Regions from separate parts of the Ensifer sp. ENS09 genome, predicted to be linked through region 1. Evidence: predicted binding sites of a transcription regulator. Region 1 holds the regulator's gene; each other region holds the start of a gene.
The links. Region 1 encodes LexA, which represses DNA repair genes until DNA is damaged. Its sites were predicted from a motif close to TGTTCNNNNTGTGTTCNG; they were not measured.

Region 1 (12,183 bases):
GCCGACTACGAGCACGCCGTCCGCCTGTGGACCATCGTTCTCGAAGTCTCGGTCATGATGGCGCAGTTCCCGTCCCGCGAGATTGCCGAGCTTTCCTACGAATACCGCACGCTCGGCCTCGGCTACGCCAATATCGGCGGCCTGCTGATGTCCTCGGGCATTCCCTATGACAGTGCCGAAGGCCGCGCCATTGCCGGTGCGCTGACCGCGATCATGACCGGTGTCTCCTACGCCACCTCGGCCGAGATGGCCGAGAAGCTCGGTCCGTTCCCGGGCTTTGCGCCGAACCGCGACAACATGCTGCGTGTCATCCGCAACCACCGCCGCGCCGCCTATGGCGAGACGACCGGTTACGAAGCTCTCTCGGTCAACCCGGTTGCGCTCATCCATGGCGACAATCCGGACCAGGACCTCGTCATCCACGCCATGAGCGCCTGGGACAAGGCGCTGGAACTCGGCGAAAAGCACGGCTACCGCAACGCCCAGGCAACGGTTATCGCGCCGACCGGCACGATCGGCCTCGTCATGGATTGCGACACGACCGGCATCGAGCCTGACTTCGCGCTTGTGAAGTTCAAGAAGCTCGCCGGCGGCGGCTACTTCAAGATCATCAACCGCGCCGTTCCGGAAGCCCTGCGCTCGCTCGGCTACGGCGAGAGCCAGATCGCCGAGATCGAAGCCTACGCTGTCGGCCACGGCAACCTGAACCAGGCGCCGGCGATCAACCCGTCGACGCTGAAGGCCAAGGGCTTCACCGACGAAAAGGTGGAAGCGGTCAACGCCGCTCTGAAGAGCGCCTTCGACATCAAGTTCGTCTTCAACCAGTGGACGCTCGGCGCCGACTTCCTCAAGGGCACGCTGAAGGTCACCGACGAACAGCTCGGTTCGATGGACTTCAACCTGCTCGACCACATGGGCTTCTCCAAGAAGGACATCGAAGCGGCGAACATCCACGTCTGCGGCGCGATGACGCTGGAAGGCGCACCGTTCCTCAAGAACGAGCACCTGCCGGTCTTCGATTGCGCCAACCCCTGCGGCAAGATCGGTAAGCGCTACCTGTCGGTCGAAAGCCACATCCGCATGATGGCCGCCGCCCAGCCGTTCATCTCGGGCGCCATCTCCAAGACGATCAACATGCCGAACGAGGCGACCGTCGAGGACTGCAAGAACGCCTACATGCTCTCCTGGAAGCTGGCGCTGAAGGCAAACGCCCTCTATCGCGACGGCTCCAAGCTGTCGCAGCCGCTGAACGCCTCGCTGATCGAGGACGACAAGGACGAGGATGCGCTGGAGGATCTGATCCAGGCGCCTGCCGCCGCCCAGGCCGTCACCATCACCGAGAAGATCGTCGAGCGCGTCATCGAGAAGGTGATCCGCGCCCGCGAAAAGCTGCCGAACCGTCGCCAGGGCTACACCCAGAAGGCCGTCGTCGGCGGTCACAAGGTGTATCTGCGCACCGGCGAGTTCGGTGACGGCCGGCTCGGCGAGATCTTCATCGACATGCACAAGGAAGGGGCCGCCTTCCGTGCGATGATGAACAACTTCGCGATCGCCATCTCGCTCGGCCTGCAATACGGCGTGCCGCTCGAAGAATATGTGGAGGCCTTCACCTTCACCAAGTTCGAGCCGGCCGGCATGGTCCAGGGCAACGACGCGATCAAGAACGCGACGTCGATCCTCGACTACGTCTTCCGCGAACTGGCGGTTTCCTATCTCGGCCGTCACGATCTTGCTCACGTGGATACGTCCGATTTCGGCAACACCGCACTCGGCAAGGGCATCCAGGAAGGCAAGACCAACCTGATCTCCACAGGTTGGACGCGCGGCTACAAGCCGACGATCGTCGGCGGCACCGGCGACCGGGCCTCCAGCGAACCCAAGGGCTCGTCGACGGGTGCCCCCGCTCGCGCCTCCTCGGGTGCGACCGTGACGGCGATCGCCGGCAACACGGTGCGCAAGCTGGAAACAACGACCGCGATCGCCACTTCGGAAATCGTCGCTTTCAAGCGCGACTATGAAGAGCGGGCTGCGGAACTGGCAGAAGAGATCGCCGACGAAGTCGAGCAGGAAGTCACCGCCCTCTTCTCCGACAAGGCAGCCGCCGAAGCGGCATCGGCCAAGTCGGATGCCAAGAAGGTGGAAGCCGAACGCCGCGCCCGCTCGATCATGCAGGGCTACACCGGCAACATGTGCACCGAGTGCCAGAACTTCACGATGGTGCGCAACGGCACCTGCGAGAAGTGCGACACCTGCGGCGCAACGAGCGGCTGCAGCTGAGCCACGTCGTCGTCGCCTTTGACGACGACGACTGAACGAAGGCCACGATCATTGCCAACCCGAGGTTTTCCTCGGGTTGGAGTGCTTTATAGAACAAAACGCGAATATACAGACCGAGCCACCATTTGATTGGGTTCCCTTGAAGCCTGTTCCGATCATCGACATTATTCTCGAAGACCCGAACCGGGAGGACCTCAGCGGCATCGTTGCGCCGCTGGATGCCTACAACCATGCCCATAGCGGCATGGCCGATCTGCCCGGTTTTGCCATCGTCCTTCGCGATCCGGAGACGAAAGTCGCGACGGGTGGGCTCTATGCGACGGATGGATATGGCTGGGCCTTTATCCGTTACCTCGCCGTTCCCGATGAATACCGCGGCCAAGGCCTTGGCCGACGCCTGATCGAGGAAGCGGAGAAGATCGCGCGCCAGCGCGGCTATGTCGGCCTTTGGCTCGACACCTTCGAATTCCAGGCCCGGCCCTTCTATGAAAAGCTCGGCTTCGAGTTCTTTGGTGAACTCGAAGGCGGTGAAGGGGCGATTGCGCGCTACTTTCTGAAGAAGCGGTTCTGACGTCGGAAAGTCACGCTCCGAAGAAGCAACCGCGTTTTCTGCCCTCCGAAAGCAGCAGCATGCGGCGGCGACACGATTCACGACCGCCGACGCCGCCGGACAGCGAGTGCCTTGTTGCCCTACAACGCGTTTAGGGTCACCCGAATCGCCGGCTGCTGTTGACGTCCTTGCCGATGATCTCCCGGATAATGGTCAAGCTTTCCTTGGCCGCTTCTTTAGGTGCAAGTGCGGTATCGGCGACGTTGCTGACCAGCTTCGTCATGTCGTGATCGATGTCCTTCTCCGCCCAGCGCTTTCCTTTGGCGACGGTGATGTACACGGAGTAGGCATGGTGCATGGTCCCGGGCCGCTCGCCGATGATGTGGAGAATTCCTCGAAACGTGCTGGGATCGGCCTCGGCAAACAACGTCTCGCCGATCCTGTAGCCGGCCCGCACTCTGCCGCTGGTCACCAGGATGTTCTTGTCACTCACCGAGACGCCGGCATCGCCGAGCAACCTGCGCATTTCCTCCAGATAGGGCGAAAGATGGCCCTCATCCATGATGGCCTTGGCGTTCAAACCATCTGAAATGACGGTTGGCGTGTACCGCCGACACTTCAACGAGGCTCACGGAGCGCCATCGTCCGGTTGCAGGGTAAACCCGCCGGCAGAGTTCGACAATGGGTGGAGTGCGCAAGCGGTTCAGAGAACGACGCCGCACTTCGCCTAGCCGGATCGGGCAACGACGTTCGAGCGTGCGTGCTGGCGCGCGTCTATTGACAGGCTTGGCGGCCGTCGTGTTGACTGGATGGCACGGGGCCGTAGCTCAGTTGGGAGAGCGCCGCAATCGCACTGCGGAGGTCGAGGGTTCGACTCCCTTCGGCTCCACCAAGGCAAACAGAATTGAGCCAATTGCCGAAGCACTGGATCAGCGGCTGATTTGTAAGCAGATCGCAAGTTCGCGTTACTCTGGGGATACCACTCGTCCCGGCCACCGCCCGGCCTTCGCGCAACAACGCCCGCTCACGCGCCCCTGTTTTCAGAGGCTGAACGGATCCCGTGCCGAGCGTTTCTCGCTCGGTGCATTGAACGGATCCGCCTTCTTCTCCTTGGACTTGCGGCCTTCGTCGGCGATGATCTCGTCGACTGCCTTCTGGCACTTCATCAGCTCTTCGGCCGCGGGGCCAGTGCCGCGCAGGCTGAGATTGGCGATCACGCGATCTTCGAACGCGATGGCCAGGCCCCGCTTGCGCACGAAGCCCGTCAGGAACTCGGCGTCGGTGACGTTCACGAACAGAAACTTTCCGCTCGCATCGCCAGCAGCGGTCGCCGAAGCGCTCCAGGGCTCGGTCTTGTCGAAGCGGAACGTCAGGTCGTATTCCTTGCCGACCTCGAGCGACCGCCAGTCGTCGCTGGCAAAGCTCATGTAGAGCGGCGACTCGGAGCCCTTGGGATAGAACCCGAGCCGCAAGGTGACGCCGCCGTCGAATTCCGACGATATGAAGCAGGAGCCCTCCATCGAGGTGTCGGATGCAACGGTCCAACCGTCGACGTCCTTCCACTTGATGATTTCGGACTCCTCGGCCGCGGCCGATCCCGCGGCGATCAGACAGCTTACCAATCCGACCAGCAATCTACGCATGCAAAACCCCCGTTTGCCCGCATTTTGATAGGTACCCGCGCCGCTGTCGAGGGTACCGAGCCCGATACCAGCAACATTTTAGGAATATTCACCTCTCTGCGGAAAGCGGACGCGCCCATCACATGGCGAAAGGATCTTTCGACGACTTGGTCTGGCCGCCACCGGCAAAGGGATCGTTGTTCGGGCCAGTGCCACCGGCGCCGGCAAAGGGATCGTTCGCTGCCCCCTGCCCGCCGTTCGGGATCAAGGCGCTAACCGCCTCCTGACATTTGAACATCTCGCTCACCGCCTTCATCGAATCGCGCAGGCTGAGGCTCGCGACGACGCGTCCCTCGAAGGCCAGCGCCAACGTGTTCTTGCGAACGAATTCGGTAAAGAAGTCGGTGTTGGAAAAGTTCACGACGAGGGCCTTGGCGCCGGTAAGATCGACGCCGAATGCAACGGCCGGCCACTGGCGACCCCGGTCGAGCTGCAAGGCGACGTCATATTCCCGCTGCGGCTCGATGGATTTCCACTCGGCATTGCCGATCGAAAGAAACGCCAGGTTCGCCGACCCCCGCGGATAAAAGCCGATACGAAGGATTGCGCCTGCATCATAGCTCGTCGCGGCGTAACACGAGCCTCCCAGGGATGGATCGGAACCCACCGTCCAGGCGTTGATCCGCTTCCAGATGTTCGAACGCCCATCTTCAGCAGACGCCGCTCCGGCCGTGAGCAACAGACCGAGCACCACCAACGACAATCTACGCATGCAATTACCCCACTTTCCACGCAAAGTTATCTTTTTTTGACCTCCTGTCGAGACGGTGAAGCCCCTTCCTCGCAGGGATTTTTGCGCATCCCCCACCCCCGACCCTAGAGCCGATACTGCCGGTGCGTTCTTCGCGCGTCGCAAGAGGAACGGTCAAGATGAACTCGAGGTGGAGCGGCTGGCGCAAATCGGACACAGCCTGCAGGCAAAGAGCTGTTGAACACGGCAGAGTGATCGCCATGCTTGCTGGACTTCGGAACGAAAGCACGGTTCACATCGTTTCCCACCATGTAGTGCCACCCCTTCATCAAGTGGACGATTCCCGTGCTTGCCGCCCTGCTTCTCGCTTCGATAGTCGCATCGCCCAATATGCCTGACGTCAAGCTCAGCGCCGCGACGGTGGATGAACTCCAGACCGATTTCGAACGGGCCGTGCCGTGCCATCAGATCGATGGACGCAACGTGTGGAAGGGCGCACTGGCGTTCTACATCCAGTCCTTCGTTTATGACGGCGACACGCCCGTCGCGACCGACGCCGCCGACGCGGTGCTGCCGGAAGACAACAGCGCAGAGACGGTGAAGGAGTTCGAGGACGCCTGCTCGACCTCGCAAGCGACCTAAATCTCTCCTCATAGAGCCCCGTGATTCGCTCGAATCAGCTGCGCGACTGGCGTCATCCGGCGCGATTTTGGCACGCAACCGTCGCCGATAAGCGCCCTGCTCCCGCAAAAGTGACCGATCGGCACCCGCAGAAGCGGCCAATCGCCTGAATTCACGGAATTTTAGGCACTTGCGGAACACATATGGAACAGATAGTGTCTGTTCTTGATTTGTTTCACGCCTCTGGAGCGACGTGCCATGCTGACCCGCAAGCAACAGGAATTGCTTCTGTTCATTCACGAACGCATGAAGGAGTCGGGCGTACCGCCGTCATTCGATGAAATGAAGGATGCGCTCGACCTGGCGTCGAAGTCTGGCATCCACCGTTTGATCACCGCGCTCGAAGAACGCGGCTTCATTCGCCGGCTGCCGAACCGGGCGCGCGCGCTCGAAGTCATCAAGCTTCCGGAAGCCTACGCCGCCGGCCAGCAGCAGCCGCGCAGGGGCTTCTCGCCGAGCGTGATCGAAGGCAGCCTTGGAAAGCCGCCGGCGGCCGCTCCTGCTGCGCCGAAGCCCGCCCCGGTTGCCGAAAGCACGTCCGTTTCCGTCCCGGTGATGGGGCGCATCGCTGCAGGCGTTCCGATCTCGGCGATCCAGAACAACACCCATGACATCACCGTGCCGCTCGACATGATCGGCAGCGGCGAACATTACGCCCTTGAAGTGAAGGGCGATTCGATGATCGAGGCCGGCATCTTCGACGGCGACACGGTGATCATCCGCAACGGCAACTCGGCCAATCCCGGCGACATCATCGTGGCGCTCGTGGACGACGAGGAAGCGACGCTGAAGCGCTTTCGTCGCAAGGGCGCGTCGATTGCGCTCGAAGCCGCCAACCCCGCCTACGAGACGCGCATCTTCGGACCAGATCGCGTGAAGATCCAGGGCAAGCTCGTCGGGCTGATCCGCCGCTACCATTGAATTCCAGGCAGAACGCCGAATCAAAAAAGAGCCTCGCCAAGGAAATTGGCGAGGCTCTTTCCATTTCGGGTGACCTGAAATCCAGATCGCCTATTCGTGGATCGTATATTCGCCGAGCTCGCAGAGATCCTGCGTGTCCTCGGTCGTATCGAGGGCCGAGCCCTCCTCGAATTCGAATCGCATGTCGTATTTGCAGACGTCCCGCCCGTCGGCAATGGTGATCTCCATGCTCTCGCCAGGGTTCAGGACCTGCCGACCGAAAACATCGTCTTCCCACTCATTGACGCCGACCGGCGACGTATAAAAGTTCGTCAGGACCACGCTGGTGTTGTTCTTCAGCTGGAAAACCAGGTCGTCCGCGTGCGCCTCAATAGCGGTCGCCGCAATACACGCCAACGCCGTCAGGATCAGTCTCTTTTTCATTGATGCCATTGCCTCCGTTCTTAATGTTGACGGACGCTACCGATGCGGCTGATCTCAGCGGAGTCATCGTTCCCCCTCTACCGATTTCACCGAAGCGATAAGATCCGACGGAGGCATAGGAGACGTGGCTTGCGCGGACGTGGGGTCGCGAAACGACCCGCGCTGCCCCAGGGCAGAACGTCGAACCAATTTAAACGAGGTGAAAATATTGGAGGCCTCGCCCGGAATTGAACCGGGGTACAAGGATTTGCAGTCCTCTGCGTCACCACTCCGCCACGAGGCCTCACAGCTCGGATAACCAAGCGTTGGCGCGGATTTAGAATGATTGCAGAAAAACCGCAAGAGGCATTTTCTGAAAAACGCGCCGTCGATTTGTTGGATAGATACTTTCCACAGAACGATCGCCGATGTCCGCCGATCGGCTCCCAGTTGATCTCAGCACCAGGGCGTCGGGCGTCCATCCCACGGGCGCACGAGCCCCTCGGAGACAAGCACGCGTCCAAGAGATTGATCGCCACGGGTAACCAGGCGCAGTTTTTCGCCGGCCTTGGCGTCTGATCGCCCGCCTGCCGAAACCAGCTTGAAGTCGCCCGCGTTCAGCAGCTCTCGCAGGCGCTGCTTGGCGTAGAAGCCGCGCGAACGCTCCTTGTCGCAGCTTGCCTGGCGGATTCGCGGCGCGTCGACGTCGGCGACGCGGATCGTCTCGCCATGAAAGACGAAAGTGGCGCCATCGATCACGCAGTTGTCGTTGCGAATGCCACAGAAATAGAACTGGTCGGTGCGGATGGACGCCGTCTTCACCTCTTCATTCGGCCGCACGACAGGGGTAGGCGGCGTGACCCCGACATTCACCGACGGCACGGGTGCGGCCAGAGCGACCTTGGTGACCGGGTCGGGCTTCGGATTCGGCTTGTGCCTGTCCGCCTGATGCGCGACGCGCTCCTGCGCTTCAGGAACGGCACGCGGAGGCTTCGGCTTCGTTTCCGTTCGCGACGCAAATGCCACGACATCGGAAACCACGGGCCAGTGCCGCAACTCGGCGCGATGGTCATAGGCCATGACGCCGCCAAGGGTGAGCGCTGCGGCCAGATACCATGGCGCCATGCCGCCCTGCTTGCTGCTGCTTCTGCCCGAACTGCGGCGTCGACGTTTCGTAGTGGCTTTGGCCATCGGTCCCCATCCTGATTCGAGACCGCATTATGCGTTTGATGCGTTGCCGAAAAGTTTTCGAGGGCACCCCAACAGAAGGGAAGACGGCGACGAACCGGTCATTCGCCTGCGCGGCCACGGCCCTTGTTGAGAGATTCGGAATTGATGCGGGGCGGCCGCGAGGTTTCGAAACCGCCGACCACCCTGCCCTCGACAACAAGATCGATAATTCTGCGCCCGGCTCAGGAACCCTTCGAGGAATTGGTCTTCCCGCGCCATCGCGCCCACCAGACGGCCAGGCGACGACGACGGCGGCGAACCGAGGGAATGTCGTGGGAAAGCACGATCAGGCCCAGCGGTATCATCCAGAAGCCCAGCACGGGCAAGAAGCCTAGAAAACCGCAGAACACCAGCAGCGAACCCAGCAGGATGCGCAAGAGCGGAGAGTCGGGCAGCGCTATGCGCCATTTGCCCAGCACGATCTGTCGTGTCTGCGGATCAATGCCGAAATGCATCTGCTTCCTGTTTTTATTCATCATTCCCTATCCGGCGTGTTTTCCCACAATTGGGGACTTCTCCACAGCCTCGCAACGGAACTTGTCATTTTTTTTGAAAAAAGCGCTTGGCAAATCAGAAAAGCATGCGTATTAGCAGCCTCACTTCTGAAGCGCACAGCACAACAGCGGCGCGGATGATCCCTGGTAGCTCAGCGGTAGAGCATTCGACTGTTAATCGACAGGTCGCCGGTTCGAATCCGGCCCGGGGAGCCACTTTCTAAAAGAGCCATTTGCAGCGATGCGAATGGCTCTTTTTCATTTTGCGCCTATGTTCCATAGGTGATCAATCCCCAACCTCCTGATGGTTCTCCATGACAAAGGCCGCGGCGCCGCCCATCATCGTCTGGTTCCGCAAGGATCTTCGCCTGGCCGACAATCGCGCTCTTTCGGCCGCTGCCGGCGAAGCCGCGGTCATTCCCCTCTATATTCGCGAACCCGCCGACAGCGGCAACGGCCCGCTTGGCGCGGCTCAGGAGTGGTGGCTGCACCATTCGCTTGAAGCTTTGGGCGCAAGTCTTGCCGAGCGCACTTCAAGCCTCGTTCTTCGATCAGGCACGCCGCTGGACGTGATCGTCGAGATCGCGCGCGCAAGCGGCGCGGAGCGCATCTACTGGAACCGTCGCTACGACCCGAGCGGCATCGCCACGGATACCGCGCTCAAGAAGGCGCTGGCAGAACGGGGCATCACCGCCGAGAGTTTTGCTGGGCAGTTACTGCACGAGCCCATGCGGCTGCTGACGACCACCGGCGGCCCCTACCGCGTGTTCACGCCGTTCTGGCGCGCGCTCGTGCTGAAAAACGAGCCGGCACCGCCGATCGACCGGCCGCACCATGTTGCAGCACCGGAAACCTGGCCGCGATCGGAGCGCCTCGACGACTGGTCGCTGTTGCCGACGAAGCCGGACTGGGCAGCAACATTCGGCGAGGTGTGGACGCCGGGCGAAGACGGTGCCTCCGCCCGCCTCGAAGAATTCATCGACGAAAAGCTCGACGCCTACAAACGTCGCCGCGACTTCCCCGACGCGGATGGCACATCCCTGCTCTCACCCCATCTGGCGTTTGGCGAAATCTCGCCGGCGCAGGCCTGGCACGCGGCAGCGGGCCCCCAGGCCGACAGCGGCGAAGGGGCTGCCACCTTCCGCAAGGAGCTCGCCTGGCGCGAATTCTCCTACCATCTGCTGTTTCATTATCCTGAGCTCCCCCGCCGCAACCTCGACCGTCGATTCGACCGCTTCCACTGGCTGAACGACGACGACGATTTCACCACCTGGACCAAGGGGCTCACCGGATACCCGATCGTCGATGCCGGCATGCGCCAGCTGTGGCGTCACGGCTACATGCACAATCGCGTCCGCATGATCGTCGCCTCCTTTCTCATCAAGGACCTGCTCGTCGACTGGCGCAGGGGAGAAGCTTGGTTTCGCGACACGCTGGTCGACGCGGATCCGGCCAACAATGGCGCAAGCTGGCAATGGGTCGCCGGATCGGGCGCGGACGCCGCACCGTTCTTCCGGATCTTCAACCCGCTGATCCAGGGCGAAAAATTCGACCCCGACGGTCTCTATGTGAAGCGCTTCGTGCCGGAACTCGAGCGCCTTTCCCCGCGCTATGTCCATCGCCCCTTCGCAGCCCCACCCGCAGCCCTTGCGGAAGCCGGCATCGAACTTGGCACGACCTACCCCAAACCGATGGTCGACCATGCCGTTGCGCGGGACCGGGCACTGGCGGCTTTCCGGCAGATCACAAGCGCGCCGGGAGATTCCGAAGGCCCATAGAGCCTCCGGTAGAATTCCTCAGTTGGCGTCTCGCCCGATTGCGGCTAGGCTCACCTTACGGATGCAACAGCTGAGGGGGTGGTGTATGCGTAATCTGGAAGCCGATTTTGCTGCATTAGCCGATGCCGTGGAGCTATCTTCCGACAACCTGGCAACGGTCGTGCGGGATTTTCCGCTCAAGGCGCGCATGGTGCTTGGCGCGCTGGTGCACCTTCAGGTGGGAACGCTGATGCTCGCCACGCCAGATGGCCGCCGGCTGGTGATCAAAGGCGCCAGGGCCGGCCCCAGCGCCATCCTCAATCTCAACAACTGGAACCTGCCCCAGCGCGCCATTTCAGGCGGCACCATCGGGGCCGCGGAAAGCTACATCGACGGCGACTGGGACAGTCCCGATGTCGGCGCCTTTCTCGAACTCTTCCTCGTCAACGCCGAAATCGGCAACAACTTTCCGAACCGCGCGCGCGGGCTTCTGCGCCTCTTCGACAAGTTCCTGCACTGGCGCAATGCCAATACCCGCTCCGGTGCCCGCCGCAACATCCAGGCCCACTACGACCTCGGCAATGCGTTTTACAGCGAATGGCTCGATCCGAGCATGACCTATTCGTCCGCGCTCTACGCCACCGGCGCCAATGATCTCCGCTCGGCGCAGAAAGCCAAGTACCGCGCGCTGGCCGAGGCGACGAATCTGCGTGCCGGCGACCACGTGCTCGAGATCGGCTGCGGCTGGGGCGGTTTTGCCGAATTCGCGGCGGCGGAAATCGGCTGCAAGGTCACCGGGCTGACGATCAGCCGCGAGCAACTGGCCTTCGCGCGCGAACGCATGCAGCGGGCCGGCCTTGCCGACCGTGTCGAACTGAAGTTCCAGGACTATCGCGAGGAAAGAGGCGCCTATGACCGCATCGTCTCCATCGAGATGTTCGAGGCCGTCGGCGAAAAATTCTGGGCAACCTATTTCTCGCAGCTGAAGCGGTGCCTGAAACCCGGCGGCAAGGCCGGACTGCAGATCATCACGATCAAGCCCGAATCCTATGAGGAGTATCGCTCCAATCCGGATTTCATCCAGAAATACGTCTTCCCGGGCGGCATGCTGCCGACGCGCGAGCATCTGGTCGAGCTTGGCCGCAATGTCGGCCTGCGGATGATCAACGACTTCGGCTTCGGGGTCGACTATGCCCGCACGCTCGGCGAATGGCGGGAGCGGTTCTGGGCGGTCTGGAGCAGGATTGAGCCGCTCGGCTTCGACCTGCGATTCAAGCGGCTGTGGGAGTTCTACTTCTACTATTGCGAGGCTGGGTTCCGCGCCCGCAACATCGATGTCCGGCAGATCGTCTTCGAGTGAAGCGTACGCCGCGTCTTTACCGCGTCACCCGTAGCGCTTAATAGGCGGTCGATCCAAGTTTCTGTTCAAAGGTACAGCATGCGTCTTGCATGGTTTTTCCTCGCGCTCGCCATCGCGACTGAAGTGGTGGGCCTGACG
Region 2 (6,285 bases), 150 kb from region 1:
ACAAATCCTGCGGAGTTGTCCGGCAGCTTTCGCAGCGGATTTGTGCGCTCTGACGACGGGTTTAGGAAGACCGGGGTGCTGTCCTCGCCCTAAACGAAAAAGGGCGCCACAACGGACGCCCTGTACCTATTCTTTGCTTGACCGCAATCAGCCGGCGAGCGCGACGGCCACCGCTTCGATCGCTTCGGCGGCCTTGTCACCATCCGGGCCGCCGGCCTGGGCCATGTCGGGACGGCCGCCGCCGCCCTTGCCGCCGAGAGCAGCAGACGCGATGCGGACGAGGTCGACGGCGCTATGCTTCGACGTCAGGTCGTCGGTCACGGCAACGACGGCGCTGGCCTTGCCATCGTCGGAAACGCCGACGAAAGCGACGATGCCGGAGCCGAGGCTCTTCTTGCCGTCGTCGGCCAGGCTCTTCAGGTCCTTGGGCTCGACGCCCGAGACGACCTTGCCGAGGAAGCGGATGCCGGCAATGTCGCGGGCCGCGTCGGCAGAGCCTGCCTCGCCGCCGCCACCAAGCGCCAGCTTCTTCTTGGCTTCGGTCAGCTCGCGTTCCAGCTTGCGGCGTTCGTCGAGCAGCGCTTCGACGCGGCCGAGCACGTCGCCCGGCTGAACCTTCAGCGTGTTGGCGAGCGTCTTCACACGCTCGTCCTGCTCGTTCAGATAAGCGCGTGCCGCTTCACCGGTCAGCGCCTCGAGGCGACGAACGCCGGCGCCGACGGCGCTTTCCGAGACGACGCGCACCAGGCCGATGTCACCGGTGGCAGACACGTGCGTGCCGCCGCAGAGTTCGACGGAGTAAGCGCGGTTGGCCTTGGAGCCGTGGATGCCGCGGCCCATCGAGACAACGCGAACCTCATCGCCGTACTTCTCGCCGAAGAGTGCCATAGCACCTTCGGCAATCGCATCATCGACGCTCATCAGGCGCGTGGTCACCGGCGAGTTCTGCACGATGATCTCGTTGGCCATTTCTTCGACGATCTTCAGCTCGTCGGCCGTCATCGGCTTCGGGTGGGAAACGTCGAAGCGCAGGCGCTCGGGCGCCACCAGCGAGCCCTTCTGGGCCACATGGGTGCCGAGCACTTCGCGCAGCGCCTCGTGCAGGAGGTGCGTTGCCGAATGGTTGGCGCGCAGGCGCGAGCGGCGCGCATGATCGACGTCGAGCTGGGCGGCGTCGCCGGTCTTGACCGTGCCTTCGGCGACGGTCGCGAAGTGGACAAAGAGCCCCTCGCCGCGCTTCTGCGTATCGGTCACGGTGAGCTTGCCGCCCTCGACGGTGATCGTGCCGGTATCGCCCATCTGGCCACCCGATTCGCCGTAGAACGGCGTCTGGTTCAGGATAACCTGGACGGTGTCGCCCTTGGCAGCCGAGGCGACGACGGCGCCGTCACGCACGATCGCCTGGATCACGCCTTCGGCGGTCTCTGTGTCGTAGCCGAGGAAGTCGGTCGCGCCGTGCTTTTCCTTAAGCTCGAACCAGATGGTTTCAGTCGCAGCTTCGCCGGAACCGGCCCAGTTGGCGCGGGCTTCAGCCTTCTGGCGTTCCATAGCGGCCGAGAAAGCGTCGGTATCGACGGTGATGCCCTTGGCGCGCAGTGCGTCCTGGGTCAGGTCGAGCGGGAAGCCGTAGGTATCGTAGAGTTTGAAGGCGGTTTCGCCGTTGAACTGGTCGCCTTCCGACAGATCAGCAGAGGCGTCGGACAAGAGGTTGAGGCCGCGCTCCAGCGTCTTGCGGAAGCGGGTCTCCTCGAGCTTCAGCGTCTCGGAGATCAGCGCTTCGGCGCGCACCAACTCCGGATAGGCGCGGCCCATCTGGCCAACGAGTGCCGGCAAGAGCTTCCACATCAACGGATCCTGCGCGCCGAGCAGCTGCGCATGGCGCATGGCGCGGCGCATGATACGGCGAAGCACGTAGCCGCGGCCTTCGTTCGACGGCAGCACGCCGTCCGCGATCAGGAAGGCGGACGAACGCAGGTGGTCGGCAATGACGCGGTGGCTGGCACGACGGTCGCCTTCGGCCTTGACGCCGGTTGCTTCTTCAGAAGCGGCGATCAGCGCGCGGAACAGGTCGATGTCGTAGTTGTCGTGCTCGCCCTGGAGAACGGCGGCGAGACGCTCGAGGCCCATGCCGGTGTCGATCGACGGACGCGGCAGATTGACCCGCTCTTCCTTGGTGATCTGCTCGTACTGCATGAAGACGAGGTTCCAGATCTCGATGAAGCGGTCGCCGTCTTCATCGGCCGAACCCGGAGGTCCGCCCCAGATGTGGTCGCCGTGGTCGTAGAAGATTTCCGAGCACGGGCCGCAGGGGCCGGTATCGCCCATCGCCCAGAAATTGTCGCTGGTCGGAATGCGAATGATGCGGTCGTCGGAGAAGCCGGCGATCTTCTTCCAGAGATCGAAGGCCTCATCGTCGGTGTGGTAGACCGTGACCAGCAGGCGCTTGGCGTCGAGGCCGTATTCCTTGGTGATCAGGTTCCAGGCGAGCTCGATCGCGCGCTCCTTGAAGTAATCGCCGAAGGAGAAGTTGCCGAGCATCTCGAAGAAAGTGTGGTGGCGTGCGGTGTAGCCGACATTGTCGAGGTCGTTGTGCTTGCCGCCGGCGCGAACGCACTTCTGCGCCGTCACGGCCGTCGAATAGGGACGCTGCTCCAGGCCGGTGAAGACGTTCTTGAACTGCACCATGCCGGCATTGGTGAACATCAATGTCGGATCATTGCGCGGCACCAACGGGCTCGACGACACGACCTCGTGACCGTTCCTGCGGAAATAGTCGAGAAAGGTCGACCGGATTTCATTCACGCCGCTCATCTTGCGTCCTATTCTTAAGCACCGATTCCGGCCCGGGTCCGGCCCACGCCGCGCCACTAAGCCATTGTCCCTAAACCCTGCAGCCGCCCTTGGTGACCACACCCTCCAACGCGCTGGGTCGCCGGAACCAAAGGCTTTTATCGCTCACATATCCGACTGTCCAGACGCCAGCAAAAAACCGGCCGCCCATGGGGCGACCGGTTCCTGGGTAAGCTCAGTGGACCGAGCGGCTTATGCTTCCGGCGGTTCGTCGCCGTCGTCCGCTTCCGGACCGCCATTCTCGAGGAACCGGTCGGCGATCAGGCCGGCGTTCTGGCGCAGCGCCGTCTCGATCTCGCGTGCGAGATCCGGATTGTCGCGCAGGAACGTCTTGGCGTTCTCGCGGCCCTGGCCGAGACGCTGGCTGTTGTAGGAGAACCAGGCGCCCGACTTCTCGACTATGCCGGCCTTGACGCCGAGGTCGACCAGTTCGCCGGTCTTCGATACGCCCTCTCCATACATGATGTCGAATTCGACCTGCTTGAAGGGAGGCGCCATCTTGTTCTTGACGACCTTGACGCGGGTCTGGTTGCCGACCACCTCTTCGCGCTCCTTGACCGAGCCGATGCGGCGGATGTCGAGGCGAACCGAGGCGTAGAACTTCAGCGCGTTGCCGCCGGTGGTGGTTTCGGGCGAACCGAACATCACGCCGATCTTCATGCGGATCTGGTTGATGAAGATGACCATGCAGTTCGACTTGGAGATCGAGGCGGTCAGCTTGCGCAGCGCCTGGCTCATCAGGCGGGCCTGCATGCCCGGCAGGCTGTCGCCCATTTCGCCCTCGATTTCAGCGCGCGGCACGAGCGCTGCAACGGAGTCGACGACGAGAACGTCGATCGCGCCGGAGCGCACCAGCGTGTCGGTGATTTCGAGCGCCTGCTCGCCGGTATCGGGCTGCGAGATCAGCAGGTTTTCAAGATCGACGCCGAGCTTGCGAGCGTAGACCGGGTCGAGCGCGTGTTCTGCGTCGACGAAGGCGCAGATGCCGCCCTTCTTCTGAGCTTCCGCAACCGTCTGCAGCGCCAGCGTCGTCTTACCCGAGCTTTCCGGGCCGTAAATTTCAACGATGCGGCCCTTCGGCAGGCCGCCAATGCCGAGCGCGATGTCGAGGCTGAGAGAGCCGGTCGAAACCGTCTCGATCTCAATGATGCTGTCCTTCCCACCGAGCTTCATGATCGATCCCTTGCCGAACGACCGTTCGATCTGGGAAAGTGCCGCTTCAAGTGCCTTGCTTTTATCCACCGATTTGTCCTCTACGAGCCGCAAAGAGTTTTGTGCCATTTGGTCCACCTTTAGGTTATTGAAGCTACCGAGGCAATGAAGCCGCCGCAGGAGTTTTTGTACATGTTTTGTTCCGTATTTGCAAGAGCGCGACAACACATTGAAAAACAATAGCTATCCACCATGCGTTCGATTCTTGTTCACGGAACGAAACCGGAGTTTTCGAATGTTGGCGCCAGCGCTTCGAACCTGCCCAGCAAGGCCCGGCCGATTCGTTGGCGCATGACCCTCCGGACGGGTCGGGCGCGTGGCGCTCCGCGATGCGGCATCGCAGGATGCCAACAGATATTCGGCCGATCGGCCAAGCAGAGGAACATTCATGACGCAAGCTGAGATCGTCGTTTTCGGTGGCGCGCATATCGACAGGCGCGGCCGTATATCGGGAACGACTGCGCCCGGATCGAGCAATCCGGGAAGCTGGTTCGAAGAAGCGGGCGGCGGTGGTTTCAATGCCGCGCGCAACATGGCGCGGCTTGGCCACAGCGTGCGCATGATCAGCACCCGCGGCGGCGATGCGGCCGGCGAGATGGTGACCGCAGCCGCGGCCGCCGCCGGCGTCATCGACAGCCCCCTCACCTTTCTCGACCGCCAGACGCCGAGCTATACGGCGATCCTCGAAAACGACGGCAATCTGGTGATTGCGCTTGCCGACATGGAGCTCTATCGGCTGTTCTCGCCGCGGCAGTTGCAGCGGCGCGCGCTGCGCGAGGTCATTGCCACGAGCCAGCTCGTTCTGACCGACGCCAACCTGCCCGAAGAAACCATTGCCGCACTTGCCCAGTCAGCTGCCGGCAACGGCCGCCTCGTCGCCGGCATCGCCGTTTCGCCGGCCAAGGTCATCCGCTACCGGCCGTGCCTCTCGCATCTCTCGTTCCTGTTCATGAACGAATCCGAGGCCCGGGCACTGACCGGCAAGGAGGCAGCCGAGGCGGATGAGTGGCCGTCGTTGCTGAGAAACGTCGGCCTTACGGGTGGCGTCGTCACACGCGGTGGCCGTGCCGTCGTCGCCTTCGACGGCGAAAACACCTGCGTTGCCGTTCCGCCAGCCCTTCCCGCCCTTGCCGACGTCACCGGCGCCGGCGACGCGCTCGCCTCCGGATTCCTCTCGGCGCGCCTTGGCGGCCACGCCATCAACGCGTGCCTGCGGCACGGCATCGCAGCCGCTCAAATCACCTTGCGCTCTCCCTTGGCCGCATCCGAAGACATGTCCGCGGCCAATCTCGAACAGGCGCTGGCCCTTGTGCCCGTGCCCCAAATGCTGTCATGACATTTGCCAGCAGAACTCCCAAGGAAAGACCATGACCAAACCCGCTTCCCCCTTCCTGCCGATGGAATATTCCGACGAGGTAGCAGCCGCCAAGGCGCGTGGCGCGCCGATCGTGGCGCTGGAGTCGACCATCATCACCCATGGCATGCCCTACCCGGGCAACCTGAACATGGCCCGCAGCGTTGAAGCGATCATCCGCGAGCAGGGTGCCGTGCCGGCGACCATCGCGGTCATCCATGGCCTACTGCATATCGGCCTTGACGACGCCAAGCTCGAAGAACTGGCGAAGACCCAGGGCGCGATGAAGGTCTCGCGCGCCGACCTCGCCTTCGCGATCGCCGAGCGCCGCACCGGCGCGACGACCGTTGCCGCGACGATGATCGCTGCCGCCCGCGCCGGCATCCGGGTCTTTGCGACCGGCGGCATCGGCGGTGTGCACCGTGGCGCCGAGCTCTCCTTCGACATCTCGGCCGACCTCGACGAGCTCGCTCGCACCGGCGTCATCGTCGTCTGCGCCGGCGCCAAGGCGATCCTCGACATCCCGAAGACGCTCGAAGTGCTCGAAACGCGCGGCGTTCCTGTCGTCACCTATGACAGCGAAATCTTCCCGGCCTTCTGGTCGCGCGACAGCGGCCTCAAGAGCCCGCTGATGCTGAACAGCCCGGCGGCGATCGCCAACTTCCAGACCATGCGCGAGCAGCTCGGCGTCGAAGGCGGCATGCTGGTCGCCAATCCGGTTCCGGAAGCTGCCGAGATCCCGCGCGAAGAGATGGAAATCTACATCGCCCGCGCGCTCGACAACGCCGAGAACGACGAGATCACCGGCAAGGCGGTCACGCCCTATCTGCTGAGCAACCTCTTCGAAATGACCGAGGGCCGCAGCCTCG
Region 3 (6,285 bases), on a different contig from region 1:
CAAGGCTCTGCTCGATTATATGCGCATCGGCCACCGTGCCGAACATCGTCCGGCGGAGCTTTCGGGCGGCGAACAACAGCGCGTCGCAATCGCGCGTGCCGTCGCCAACGCGCCGCTCGTGCTGCTTGCCGATGAGCCGACGGGCAATCTCGACCCAGAAACCGCCGGTTATGTCTTCGAAGCGCTGGAAGCGCTCGCCCGCCAGTCAGGGCTCGCGGCCTTGATCGCCACGCACAATCATGAGCTCGCCGGGCTGATGGATCGCCGCGTGACGATCGAGGACGGCAAGGTCGTGGAGATGGCCTGATGGTCTGGCGGCGTGCACGCCGCCTTCCGGGGCCTGCCGCTCGCCAGTCACTTGCGGGAAACCACTGTTCCGTTGAAATGCCACGTGCGCTTTCCCACGTGGCTGTTCCTCAGCCAGTCCGCTGCCAGCAGTCGCCCGGCACCGCTATGGTGCAGGCGGAAGAGATGAAACCGTCCCTGATCCCGCTGCACATGGCGGGTCTCGACGTCATCGCCGCGCAATCTAGTCGGCGATACCTCTTGCGAGCGGGCGCTGTGCCGGTTCACGTGATCGTTGGTTCGCGTTCGATTGCCAATGGCGAGGTCGAAATAGAGGACCACGAGACGCTGACCGTCGAGGCTGCGATCGACAAGCTGATCGCGGCGAAGTGATGAGGCAAGGGAAGGCAGGATGACCGCCGTGGTGCAAGATCAGGTGCAGGCCGCAACGCAGCCTGAAAAGTCCTCCAGCCGACCCTTCTCCGCCTTCGAGCGCATGGTGGCGTGGCGTTACCTGCGCTCCAGGCGCAAGGAAGCTTTCATCTCCGTCATCGCCGGCCTCTCCTTCATCGGCATCATGCTCGGCGTTGCAACGCTGATCATCGTGATGGCCGTGATGAACGGCTTTCGCACGGAGCTCATCGCCCGCATTCTCGGCATCAACGGCCATATGATCGTTCAGCCGATCGATGGCCCGCTGAACAACTATCCGGAACTGGCGACGAAGTTTTCGGGCGTCAAGGGTGTCACAATGGCGATCCCGATGCTCGAGGGGCAGGTTCTGGCTAAGGGCGTCGGAGACAGTTCGACGGGTGCTCTGGTACGCGGTATCCGCGCCGACGACTTGAGCAAGATGAAGTCGGTTTCCGACCATATCCAGTCCGGCGATCTCGCCGGCTTTGCCGCCGGCACAGGTGTCGCGATCGGTTCGCGCATGGCCGAGCAGCTCGGCATTCAGGTCGGCGGCACGATCACGCTGACCTCGCCCAATGGCGACGTTACGCCGCTCGGCATGAACCCGCGCGTCAAGGCCTACACCGTCTCGGCGATCTACGAGATCGGCATGTCGGAGTATGACGCGACGATCCTCTTCATGCCGCTTGAGGAAGCGCAGCTGTTCTTCAACGCCGAAGGACTGGTCCAGTCGATCGAGATCTTCGTCGAGCGTCCTGAAGCCATCGACGAGCTGCGCCAGCCGATCGAGGATGCGGCCGGCCGGCAGATCTTCATCACCGACTGGCGCGACCGCAACAGGACCTTCCTCTCGACGCTCGAGGTCCAGAGCAACGTGATGTTCATGATCCTGTCGTTGATCGTTCTGGTCGCGGCGCTCAACATCATCTCCGGCCTGATCATGCTGGTGAAGGACAAGGGCAGCGATATCGCGATCCTGAGAACAATGGGCGCAACCTCAGGCGCGGTGATGCGCATTTTCTTCATGACGGGTGCTGCAATCGGTGTCGCCGGAACGGTCGCGGGCGTGGCGCTCGGCGTCGTCGTCTGCCTCAACATCGAATCCATACGGCAGTTCTTTTCCTGGATCTCCGGGACGACGATATTCAGCCCGGAACTCTATTTCTTGAACCAGCTTCCGGCCGACATGAACGCCCATGAGACCGCGCTTGTCATCGTCATGGCGCTGACCCTTTCCTTCCTCGCCACGATCTTTCCGGCCTGGCGCGCCTCGCGCCTCGATCCGGTGCAGGCTTTGCGTTACGATTGACCCGACCCCACGACCGACAACGGTATCTCTTGAATGACCGCGCGCTTGCGACGAGCGAGCACCACCGTCACAAGCGCTTCCACCGCACAGCGCGCCGAAAGCGCGCCGCGATCTTTCCGCGTCGCAGACCGTTGCTCGCTCCCGCGCCACATGCTGTAGGGTCTTGCCCTATGGCCTGATCAGGCCGCCGCGATAGTCGAGCTCATAGGCTTCCTCGCCATCGACGAAGATGACCTCGTGCCCGGAAAAATGAGCGGTATCGCCGCGGCTGTTGTCGATATAGTAGCCATGGGCATGCCGGAACTCCGTGCCGCCGAGGAAATGCCGCTTGTCGCGGTACATCGCCTGAAGTGCCGCCTTGATGACGACGCCTGCCTTTTCGCCGTTGATGAGGTCAGGACGGATGATCCGGCCGAAGTAGTTCATTGCCCACTGCGGCCGATCATCCTGCCAAACGGTCTCCTGGCCTGCGAAATCGGTCCCGCCGAAATAGCTGTCGACGTAGCGCCAGCGATCCCGTTCATAGCCGATATCGCGGGAACCCGGGCGTGACGACGAGCGCCGCCCGCCGCCGCCGACATAGGTGTTTGATTTCGCTTCGACGATGAATTCTTTGAGTGGTTCGAGCGCGGCCATGATTGTTCCTCATACGTTCGCGCAAGAGGATGCAGCGATCCGTCGAGGTTGTAAAGAACGAATAGGGAACATTCAGCCAATTATTGCAGGCCGCAAGCCTTCTGCCCGCGATCGTCGGTCCAGTCCTTGAGGAGGACGAGCTCGCCCTTGGTTTCGACTGGCTTGTCGTTGGATTTGCCCTTGCCAGTCAGCACATTGAGGTCGCATTGCGCGGTGTTATCGGGATCGAGCGTATCGTAGGACGAGTAGGTGTAGCCCGCCACGACGAAGTCGAAGTTGCGATAGGCGACCGTCAGCTTCTGTTCCCAGCGGTCACGCCCGATGGCATCGTTGTGACTGGTGATGAGCAGCGAGCCGCTCGGCAGCGCTTCGATCGAGGGCGCTTGGCCGACGAGTTCGAACTGACCCCAGACCTTGTTCGGAATGGCCGATTTCAATGCCAGCGCGCCGTTGTCGCCGGTGAGGTAGAGAAGGACGCCGTTGTCCTCGTCGCTGCCTTCGGCCGGTCGCACGATCAGCGCGAGATCGGAAGAACCGTCCTTGTCCCAGTCGCCGGTCGCCGCAGAGACGATACGGGCGGGGTCGATTGCGTCGGCCGCCGAGGCAACGGCAGGAAGTAGCAGTAGCAGCGAGGGGAGAATCAGGCGTGCAAGCATGTCGGAGCGCTCCGCGTGGTTGTTCCCCTTGATATGCGGGCGCGGCACTTTCCTCAAGCGGCTTGCCCGCCGGTTAACCTGCATTCACGCGCCGTATTAACCATCGTGAACAGAACGCCTGTGTATTGCTTGACGCGTGAACAAAAATGGAACAAAGTAAAAACATAACGGAAAAGGAGCCATGTTATGACTGATTTTGTTCGTGACCTCGCCGCCTTCGCGTCGATGAGCCTGTTCATCGCAAGCATCTCTTTCATCGCGCTCGGCCTCTGAAGGCGGGCGTCGATATTTTCTCTCAAGCACCTCCGCAAAGCGCCTCATCCCCATTGAATAAGGGGGACGACATGCCAGGGGAATCTGGACATGGCGGGTGATAAACGGGATATCCTTCCGAGTGGACAGGAATCAGGGTGCGACAATGGCAGACGACAGCAAGGCAGCATCGAGTGAGGCGCTCGGCACGGATCCGCAATTCGTGCATCTGCGCGTCCACTCTGCCTTCTCCTTGCTCGAAGGCGCCCTGCCGCTGAAGAAGGTCATCGGCAAGGCGGTCGCCGATAACCAGCCGGCGATCGGGATCGCCGACACCAACAATCTTTTCGCAGCGCTGGAATTCTCGCAGAAGGCAGCCGGTGACGGGCTGCAGCCGATCACCGGCTGCCAGCTGTCAATTGACATGGAAGACGAGACCGAGGGGGATCGACGCGGCCATGGGCACCAGCTTGCCAAGCTGCCGTCGATCGTGCTCATCGCGGCGACCGATGACGGCTATACGCGCCTCGTCGATCTCGTCAGCCGCGCCTATCTCAGCGGCGAGGGCAGCCAGGCGACGCGCATCACCCGCTCCTGGCTTGCCGAGTGCGGCACCGAAGGCCTGATTGCGCTGACCGGCGCATCCGGCGGTCCGGTGGATGTCGCCATGAAGACGAGCTCGACGGCGCTCGCCGAAGCGCGCCTCGAAGCCCTGCATGACCTCTTCGGCGATCGGCTCTATATCGAGCTGCAGCGGCATGGTGGCTACGACCGGCGGCACGAAAGCCGGATGATCGAGCTTGCCTACAAGTTCGACATTCCGCTTGTCGCCACCAACGAGGCCTTCTTCCCGTCGCCTTCCGACTACGAGGCGCATGACGCCCTGATGGCGGTCGCGCACAATGCCATGGTTTCGGACGACAGCCGCTTCCGCCTGACGCCGGACCATTATCTCAAGAGCCGCAAGGAAATGGCGGCGCTGTTTGCTGACCTGCCCGAGGCGCTGGAAAACACGCTCGAGATCGCCCGGCGCTGCTCCTTCATGCTGAAGACCCGTGGGCCGATCCTGCCGCGCTTTACCGGCGCGACGGCGGATCCGGAGGAGGCCGAGCGCGCCGAGTCGGACGAGTTGCGTCGCCAGGCGGAGGAGGGCCTCGAAGATCGCCTCGCGAGGCTCGGCATGGCGCCCGGCTACACCCAAGAGGAATACCGCGAGCGCCTGGCCTTCGAACTCAGCGTCATCGAGCGCATGAAGTTCCCCGGCTACTTCCTGATCGTTGCCGACTTCATAAAATGGGCCAAGCAGCACGACATCCCTGTCGGGCCGGGCCGCGGCTCGGGCGCCGGCTCGCTCGTCGCCTATGCGCTGACGATTACCGACGTCGATCCGATGCGCTTCTCGCTGCTGTTCGAACGCTTCCTCAATCCCGAGCGCGTCTCGATGCCCGACTTCGACATCGACTTCTGCCAGGACCGGCGCGAAGAGGTGATCCGCTACGTGCAGCGCAAATATGGCCGCGAGCAGGTGGCGCAGATCATCACCTTCGGTTCGCTGCAGGCGCGTGCCGCCTTGCGCGACGTCGGCCGCGTGCTGGAAATGCCCTATGGGCAGGTCGACAAGATCTGCAAGCTGGTGCCCAACAACCCGGCCAACCCGACGCCGCTTTCCAAGGCGATCGAGGAAGAGCCGCGCCTGCAGGAAGAGGCCGAGAAGGAGCCGGTGGTCGCCCGCCTGCTCGATATCGCCCAGAAGATCGAGGGCCTCTACCGCCACGCCTCGACCCACGCCGCCGGCATCGTGATCGGCGACCGGCCGCTGTCGCAGCTGGTGCCGATGTATCGCGATCCGCGTTCCGACATGCCGGTCACCCAGTTCAACATGAAGTGGGTCGAGCAGGCCGGTCTCGTCAAGTTCGACTTCCTCGGCCTGAAGACGCTGACCGTCCTGAAGGTCGCCGTCGATTTCGTGAAGCAGCGCGGCATCGAGGTCGATCTGGCGAGCATCCCGCTCGACGATCCGAAGACCTACGAGATGCTGTCGCGCGGCGAAACGGTCGGTGTGTTCCAGGTGGAAAGTGCCGGCATGCGCAAGGCGCTGATCGGTATGCGCCCCGACTGCATCGAGGACATCATCGCGCTGGTGGCGCTTTATCGCCCGGGCCCGATGGAGAACATCCCGGTCTATAACGCCCGCAAGCATGGTGAGGAGGAGGTCGAGTCGATCCACCCGAAGATCGACCACCTGCTCAAGGAAACCCAGGGCGTTATCGTTTACCAGGAGCAGGTGATGCAGATCGCCCAGGTGCTCTCTGGCTACTCGCTCGGCGAGGCCGACCTTCTGCGCCGCGCCATGGGTAAGAAGATCAAGGAGGAGATGGACAAGCAGCGCGCCCGTTTCGTCGACGGCGCCGTCAAGAACGAGGTGTCGAAGCCGCAGGCCGACCTGATCTTCGACCTGCTCGCCAAGTTCGCCAACTACGGCTTCAACAAGTCGCATGCGGCAGCCTACGCGATCGTGTCCTATCAGACCGCCTATATGAAGGCGCACTATCCGGTGGAGTTCCTGGCGGCGTCGATGACGCTCGACATGTCGAACACCGAAAAGGTCAACGACTTCCGCCAGGATGCCAAGCGCCTGGGCATCGAGGTGATCGCGCCGTCGGTGCAGACCTCGTTCCGGCATTTCCAGACGGGCGAGAGCCGCATCTACTACTCGCTTGCAGCGATCAAGGG

Region 2: the regulator LexA is predicted to act here: its motif matches at 4,190-4,207, upstream of recA (recombinase RecA).
Region 3: the regulator LexA is predicted to act here: its motif matches at 3,437-3,454, upstream of dnaE (DNA polymerase III subunit alpha).

Annotation. Positions count from the first base shown of each region.
Region 1 is NZ_JACVBP010000001.1:296,286-308,468, reverse strand. Features, by position in the region: gene IB267_RS01610 (vitamin B12-dependent ribonucleotide reductase) at 1-2,277, shown strand, start outside; gene IB267_RS01605 (GNAT family N-acetyltransferase) at 2,417-2,848, shown strand; partial or broken gene IB267_RS01600 (ethanolamine ammonia-lyase light chain EutC) at 2,985-3,422, opposite strand; tRNA gene IB267_RS01595 (tRNA-Ala) at 3,644-3,719, shown strand; gene IB267_RS01590 (hypothetical protein) at 3,868-4,470, opposite strand; gene IB267_RS01585 (hypothetical protein) at 4,589-5,317, opposite strand; gene IB267_RS01580 (hypothetical protein) at 5,546-5,842, shown strand; gene lexA (transcriptional repressor LexA) at 6,080-6,802, shown strand; gene IB267_RS01570 (hypothetical protein) at 6,893-7,225, opposite strand; tRNA gene IB267_RS01565 (tRNA-Cys) at 7,435-7,508, opposite strand; gene IB267_RS01560 (thermonuclease family protein) at 7,661-8,395, opposite strand; gene IB267_RS01555 (hypothetical protein) at 8,617-8,910, opposite strand; tRNA gene IB267_RS01550 (tRNA-Asn) at 9,070-9,144, shown strand; gene IB267_RS01545 (deoxyribodipyrimidine photo-lyase) at 9,243-10,706, shown strand; gene IB267_RS01540 (cyclopropane-fatty-acyl-phospholipid synthase family protein) at 10,792-12,045, shown strand; gene IB267_RS01535 (SMR family transporter) at 12,124-12,183, shown strand, end outside.
Region 2 is NZ_JACVBP010000001.1:448,473-454,757, forward strand. Features, by position in the region: gene alaS (alanine--tRNA ligase) at 148-2,811, opposite strand; gene recA (recombinase RecA) at 3,043-4,131, opposite strand; gene IB267_RS02290 (carbohydrate kinase family protein) at 4,451-5,398, shown strand; gene IB267_RS02295 (pseudouridine-5'-phosphate glycosidase) at 5,430-6,285, shown strand, end outside.
Region 3 is NZ_JACVBP010000002.1:72,471-78,755, reverse strand. Features, by position in the region: gene IB267_RS08540 (ABC transporter ATP-binding protein) at 1-307, shown strand, start outside; gene IB267_RS08535 (hypothetical protein) at 472-678, shown strand; gene IB267_RS08530 (lipoprotein-releasing ABC transporter permease subunit) at 698-2,008, shown strand; gene IB267_RS08525 (DUF5680 domain-containing protein) at 2,177-2,644, opposite strand; gene IB267_RS08520 (hypothetical protein) at 2,725-3,300, opposite strand; gene dnaE (DNA polymerase III subunit alpha) at 3,719-6,285, shown strand, end outside.